3 regions of the Pseudoalteromonas sp. SCSIO 43088 genome follow, and region 2 is predicted to be linked to each of the others. Evidence: predicted binding sites of a transcription regulator. Region 2 holds the regulator's gene; each other region holds the start of a gene.
What was found. Region 2 encodes sigma-54, which starts transcription at its own class of promoters, with help from an activator protein. Its sites were predicted from a motif close to GTTGGCACGNNNNTNGNNT; they were not measured.

Region 1 (2,276 bases), 1.7 Mb from region 2:
ACGGGTAATGGGTTGTCTATAGGCAATCAAGGATAAAGTTTCTAGTAGTGCTCGTGAGTATTTAGGTGCGCGCTCTTGCCATAAGTTTGCCAGCCAAGGCGCTAAACTAGCGCAGGCTTGAAACCTGTAACCGCTGCCTACTGCAACAAGCTTAATGCCTCGGGTTTGATAATGCGTTTGAATTTGTTCAATTGCATTATTAATGCGCGGCATAGATACGCTTAAATCAGCTAATACTGTCTCTTTTAAATGACGTTTAGACACAGGTTTTCCAGCAACAAAAATCGCGGCTTCTATGATTTCGACTAACTGTTCATCACTGATACGTTTTGTGGCCATCGCTACTAAAGGTCATTTTAAATCACTAACGCTCTATTATGACAGAAGTCGGCCAAGGTTGGAAAAATTATTGTAAAAAAGCCAGTGTAAAACACTGGCTTTGGGGGATATTTATGAATGAATGTTGAAATTAGCTATTTTTAACCATTTCAAGGGCATCATCTTCGGCAACGTCGCTACCATATTTGCTAATGTAATTAACAAACTCAGTGCGGCTTACACGCTTATCTTTGTTGCTATCCATATAGCCAAAGTGATTTGCGATATCGTCGTCATCGGCTTCTTCAATAGAAACATAACCATTTTTGTCGTTATCTAACGATTTAAAGTCATTTTCGATTGGGTCAAATTTAGCGATTTCAGCTTTAAATGCTGATTCAGATACCTCACTATCAGTTGCTACCTTGCCTGTATTTAACTGCATATATGCATTAAACTCAGTACGGCTGATTTGCTCATCCATATTAGTATCGATATTTGAAAAATGATCCCAAATTGCATCATCGTCAGCTTCTACCTTAGAGATATAACCGTCATTGTCATTATCTAGGCTGCCAAAATCGCTGTCGATTTTTGCTAAAGAGTTACTTGCAGAACATGCTGAAAGGCTTAAAGCTGCTAAAATTGTTGATGCTAAAGTTAACTTGTTCATAAGACATTTCCTTGTAGTCGATTAGATTCACTTCGACTGTTACAAATTGAATGCCAAAATGCCTTATTGGCTAAAATCAAGCACTTACAGCCTGGTTAAGTTGGGATTAAGCCTATTATTTAGCAAGCTTTTCATAGAGTGCTGTAATTTTTTCATAAAAAAAGCGCTCCGAAGAGCGCTTTTTACAAATAACAAAAATGCCGCTATTAGATAGCTGCGTTTTGGTAACGCTTAACGAAGTCTGTTACTGCTTCACCATTACATTTTAACGTATTTAAGTTACCAATTTTTTCACGCACAGGTGTTAAACCTTTTTTAAGTGCAGTGATGCAAAGTTGAGTTTCTTTTTGCTCATTTTTAGCAAACACTTCAACAGCTGCTTTTGCTGCTTCTTGTGATTGTGCTTTTTTAGCAATTTCACGGATGTCAGTGCCGTTACATAAAATGCTTTTTGAAAAACGTGACATTGAAATGCCATGCTTTGCTGCTTCTTTACGTGCAGCGGTAAACCCTTCGTTCGCACTTAAGCTACATAACTTTGATTCAATACGGTTATCAGCTGAAAAGTAGTGCGGGTTGCTTGCTAATGAGCCAAATGAGATACATGCAAGAGAAAGCATCACTAATTGTTTTTTCATGGTTTACCTTTAAATAGTACATAATATGAACGGATGGTTTGCGCGCATTATATAAACAAAAATCAGTAGATCAACTGAATTATTTATTTAATTTAATAATTAATAGTGAGTTAACAATGTTTTTAAATTAAGCAGCAATTGATCAACATTTACCCAATTTGATTTTCGTAATTAGCTCATGAATAAGCCCTAGTTTGATGATAGAATTGCGCTAAACACTGAAACAAAAATAATAGGTGCACCATGAAGGTAATCTCATTTAACATTAACGGCCTGCGCGCTCGTTTACACCAATTGCAAGCCGTAATTGATAAACATCAACCAGATATTATTGGCTTACAAGAAATCAAAGTACATGATGAGGCCTTCCCTCTCGAAGATGTGCAAAAAATGGGTTATCACGTTTATTTTCACGGTCAAAAAGCGCATTACGGCGTGGCTATGTTATGTAAACAAGAGCCGAAATCAGTAGTTAAAGGCTTTGCAACCGATACCGACGAATCACAGCGTCGTATGATCAGTGTTACCGTGACACAAGAAAATGGTCGTGACCTAACGGTGATGAATGGCTACTTCCCGCAAGGGGATAATATTGCCCACGAAACCAAATTCCCTTATAAGCGTCAATTCTATAAAGATTTAATGAC
Region 2 (2,276 bases):
AGCTAATTTCTCTTTGTGTTTAATGACTTGGCGATCAAGTTTATCGATCAGTGAGTCAATGGCTGCGTACATATCTTGATGTTCTGTAGAAGCGAACAATTCGCCTCCGTTTACATGTAAAGTTGCTTCTGCTTTTTGGCTTAATTTTTCTACATCTAGAATGACATGAACATTATTAATATGGTCAAAATGCCTTTCTAGTTTCGCAAACTTGGTGTTTACATAGTCTCTTAATGAATCTGTGATTTCTACATGACGACCAGTTAAATTTAGTTGCATAAGCATTTTTCCTTCTATGTAAAACGTCTAAATCAGACTCTTACGCTGATTAGACGGAGGTATTGCTAGAGACTCACGATATTTTGCAATTGTACGTCTAGCTACTTTAATTCCTTGCTCAGCCAATATATCTGCAATTTTGCTATCACTCAATGGTTTAGCTGAGTTTTCTGCAGCGACTAACTTCTTGATTAAAGCGCGTATTGCTGTAGAAGAACACTCACCACCATTTTCGGTGCTGACATGGCTTGAGAAGAAATATTTCAACTCAAAAATACCCCGTGGGGTATGCATATATTTTTGCGTTGTTACCCGTGAAATCGTCGATTCATGCATTTCGACCATTTCAGCAACATCATTTAGCACCATCGGCTTCATTGCCTCAGGGCCATGCTCAAAGAAAGCTTGTTGTTGTTGAACGATACAGTTGGTCACTTTTAATAGCGTATCGTTACGGCTTTCTAAGCTCTTAATAAACCACTTTGCTTCTTGTAAGTGAGAGCGAATAAATTGGCTGTCGCTACTTGATTTAACAGAGCGAGACATCGCCGCATATTGGCTGTTCACTCTAATCTTTGGCATACAATCTGGGTTTAACTCGACTACCCAGCGGCCTTTCACTTTTTTCACTGATACATCAGGTATAACGTACTCAGATTCTTCGCGTACTATGCTATCCGCAGGCTTAGGATTTAAGCTGTGAATAAGCGTCATCACTTCTTTAAGCTCATTTTCTTTAAGCTTAGTCTTTTTCATCAAAGTTCGATAGTCGCGACTCGCTAATAATTCGATATGCTCAGATAAAACCATTTTAGTTTCAGCTAAATATGGCGTATCGGCATCGAATTGGCGTAGCTGAATGCACAGGCATTCTTGTAAACTGCGCGCGCCAATACCCACAGGATCAAATAACTGAATTCTTTTTAAGACCGCTTCGACTTCATCAAGTTCGATTTCTTCTTCATCGTTATTTTGATTAAAGCTTTCGACGATATCTTCACAGCTTACCGTTAAAATACCTGAGTCATCGATAGCTTCTACAATTGCCACAGCAATCGCTTCATCAGTAGGGCTAAATGGCGTGAGTTGCAATTGCCACATCAGGTATTCGTGAAGGGTTTCGGTTGATGCTCCCTGATAGATAGATTCATCTTCAGGCATTGGCCCTGACGATGTTGAAGGGGCGGCACTCATGTACTCATCCCAGGTAACATCCATTGCTAAGTCATCGCTTACGGTGTCTTTATTGAGAGCATCACTACTTTCTTGCTCGTACTCGCTAGGTGCTTCTTCGGCAGACGCGCTGACTTGTACATCGTCAGATTCAGCTTTTTGCTCATTCTTGCCGGTGCTTTCTTCGTTGTAATCCGCTTCTTCCACTTCAAGTAGAGGATTACTATCAAGCGCTTCTTGAATTTCTTGCTGGAGATCCAATGTACTGAGCTGCAACAAACGAATAGCTTGTTGCAGTTGTGGAGTCATTGTAAGTTGCTGGCCCATGCGCAGCTGTAATGATTGCCTCATGTATCCCTAACAATCCTTTTTAAGTTATCGATACCTGTATAAACACAGTTATCGATTTATTGTCATTGTTATAAGTCTAGCAGATGCTCTAGTCGCTGGCGTAATGGTTACAGCCTGAATTGCTCGCCTAGATATACATCGCGTACAGTTTGGTCTGCTAATACGTGCTCAGGTGTGCCTGATGCAATTAGCTCCCCATGAGAAACAATGTAGGCTTTTTCACAAACATCAAGGGTTTCTCGAACATTATGGTCAGTAATTAGTACACCGATACCACGATTTTTTAGGTGCTCAATAATTTTCTTTATATCTAACACTGAAATTGGATCAACACCAGCAAAAGGCTCATCTAAAAGGATAAATTTAGGATTAGCGGCTAATGCGCGAGCAATTTCTACACGGCGTCGCTCACCACCTGACAGCGCCATACCTTGGCTGTCACGAATGTGTTGAATACTAAACTCATCAAGTAA
Region 3 (2,276 bases), 1.0 Mb from region 2:
TTTAGAGCACGTAAACCTTGTTGTTAGTAATGTTGATGCCATGCTGCACTTTTATAAAGCAGCATTCCCGCACTGGCGTGTGCGTAGTCAAGGCGATAGCAAATGGTCGGGCAAACCGCGTAAATGGCTGCACTTTGGTGATGATTACCAATATCTTGCATTAAGTGATAACGGTGAAGATGAAAACCGTGATTTAGCAGGCCACCAAGTAGGCCTTGCTCATTTTGCTTATGTGACAAACGATATTAATGCTGTAGTTGAGCGTCTTGTTTCGGCTGGTTATGAAATTGATAAACACGGCCCAGAAAACCCTTATCGTAAAAATGTATATTTCATCGACCCCGCAGGTTTTGAAGTTGAGTTTGTAGAGTATTTTAGTGATATCCCGAGTGAGAGGAATAATGACTTGTGAAGGAGCTGTCAGCTTTCAGCCGTCAGTTTTGAGCCGAATTGTGTTGTTTGTAGGTCAGGTATTGATTGATGGAATGGCGTTGTATGTACGACGCGCCAAGCAAGCGTGACGCCTACGGTTGATGTAGGCGTGAAATTTATTTCGCGCGCACTATTGTTGGTCGTGCTTTAGCGCGTCATTGATGAAACGTATGCAATATCTTGTCGCCATAAATGACGACTTACATTGACATAATCGCACCTCACAACTTTACTGCACCTTATTCATTTCTTTCCAGCTGGCTTTTAGGCTGTTGGCAAAGCTGATGAACTTTTCTTTCATGGTGCGTTTAACTGAAATCTCAACTGAGCCTAGCCATACATTACCTTCAATGGTGATAGTTGGGCCTTGGCCTTTATTTAAGGCTACAGATTTATTCTCTACGCTGCCAATCACGCTAAATAATTTAGATACCACATTTACATGTTCTGGTACGTAGATTTCGTCGTTACCTAAAATACAGTTCACGTAAATGGTGACATGCTGATGTTGGAAAATTGCTTCGCTAAAGTCGAGTTCGATTGAACCTAGGCAGTTTGTTAGGTGAATTTCTTTTGGTACTACCCATTGGCCGCTGCGCTCATTTGAACCCAGAATACTACGAAGCTGCAGGCTTTCGTTGTCGCTGCTGTGGCTATAGTGAGGTTTAAATTGCGCATGCTTATGCGATTTATAGTCAATATCCGCTTTCAGATCTAAATCAGCAACTAGTTCAACCAGTACTTCGTTGCTAGTGGCTGCCATTGCCTGGTCTAGTCGGCGTTCAAATGCTTCGGCTGAAATAACAGCATGACTGTAGTTATAAATGAGTTGATCAATAACTTCTTCTCTTACTTGATCGATTGGGCGATCTTCAAGTTTAACGGCCATGGTAGTTCCCTGTTGTGATTTTAAAGGTGATTTTTTAGTTATTAATTACGAAGCAAGCCTTAGGCCAAAGTTTATTTTTATATAAATCAATGATTTGTGTTTTTTTGCTAATAAACAACTTCGTTAAATTAACCACAGATTAATAAAATCAGCAACTAAGTGGCCATTTTTGCAACATCGTGAACTTCTTACCGAGCAGCTTGTAAATCTTTACCTAAATGAATATAAATAGCTGCTGAATGGGTGTTTAACTTACTGAAAATAAACAAGTAAATAGTTGGCATTATAGTCGCATTAGTAAAAGTGTCTTTAATCAAAAGGAGAAAGATTATGAACACTTTTAACAAATCTATGATTGCCGCTTTAGTAATTGGTGCAACTAGCATGTCAGCTCAGGCAAGCAGCTGGGAAAATGAAAGTAAAGATGCTTGGATTGATGGTAAGGCAGAAACTGTGCTTCTTATGAACACAAACCTTAACAACTTTGACATCAACACTGATGTAACTAATGGCAAGGTTGTACTTACAGGTAAAGTTGATAGCGAATTAGATAAAGAGCTTGCTGAAGAGCTAGTTCTTAGCCTAGACGGTGTTAGCTCTGTTGATAACGAACTAACTGTTGTTAAAAACATGAAAGCTAAGCACATGAAATCAGACAAAGCTGATTCAGCAGAAAGCGACTTAACCGACGCAAAAATGAGTACTGTAATCACGACACGTTATTTATTTAACTCAGAAGTAGGTGGTACAGACATCGATGTTGATACTGACATGGGTGTGGTAACTCTAAAAGGTACTGTTGAGTCTGATGCAGAAAAGCAATTAGCAGTAAGCATTGCTGAAAACGCAGAAGATGTTCGCAAAGTAATCGATGAATTAACGATTGTTGCTGAATAATAGCAAGCCCTATATAGCCCAGCTTTGGCTGGGCTTATATTTTTCAAGGAGTGAGTCA

Region 1: the regulator sigma-54 is predicted to act here: its motif matches at 1,031-1,049, upstream of J8Z28_RS07480 (EF-hand domain-containing protein).
Region 3: the regulator sigma-54 is predicted to act here: its motif matches at 1,372-1,390, upstream of J8Z28_RS02370 (LiaF domain-containing protein).

What each region holds. Positions count from the first base shown of each region.
Region 1 covers NZ_CP072675.1:1,625,023-1,627,298, reverse strand. The annotation lists gene scpB (SMC-Scp complex subunit ScpB) at 1-339, opposite strand, end outside; gene J8Z28_RS07480 (EF-hand domain-containing protein) at 470-991, opposite strand; gene J8Z28_RS07475 (hypothetical protein) at 1,198-1,629, opposite strand; gene xthA (exodeoxyribonuclease III) at 1,873-2,276, shown strand, end outside.
Region 2 covers NZ_CP072675.1:3,343,461-3,345,736, reverse strand. The annotation lists gene hpf (ribosome hibernation promoting factor) at 1-279, opposite strand, end outside; gene J8Z28_RS15410 (RNA polymerase factor sigma-54) at 307-1,803, opposite strand; gene lptB (LPS export ABC transporter ATP-binding protein) at 1,911-2,276, opposite strand, start outside.
Region 3 covers NZ_CP072675.1:496,325-498,600, forward strand. The annotation lists gene J8Z28_RS02365 (VOC family protein) at 1-412, shown strand, start outside; gene J8Z28_RS02370 (LiaF domain-containing protein) at 662-1,321, opposite strand; gene J8Z28_RS02375 (BON domain-containing protein) at 1,652-2,218, shown strand; gene J8Z28_RS02380 (YqaE/Pmp3 family membrane protein) at 2,276-2,276, shown strand, end outside.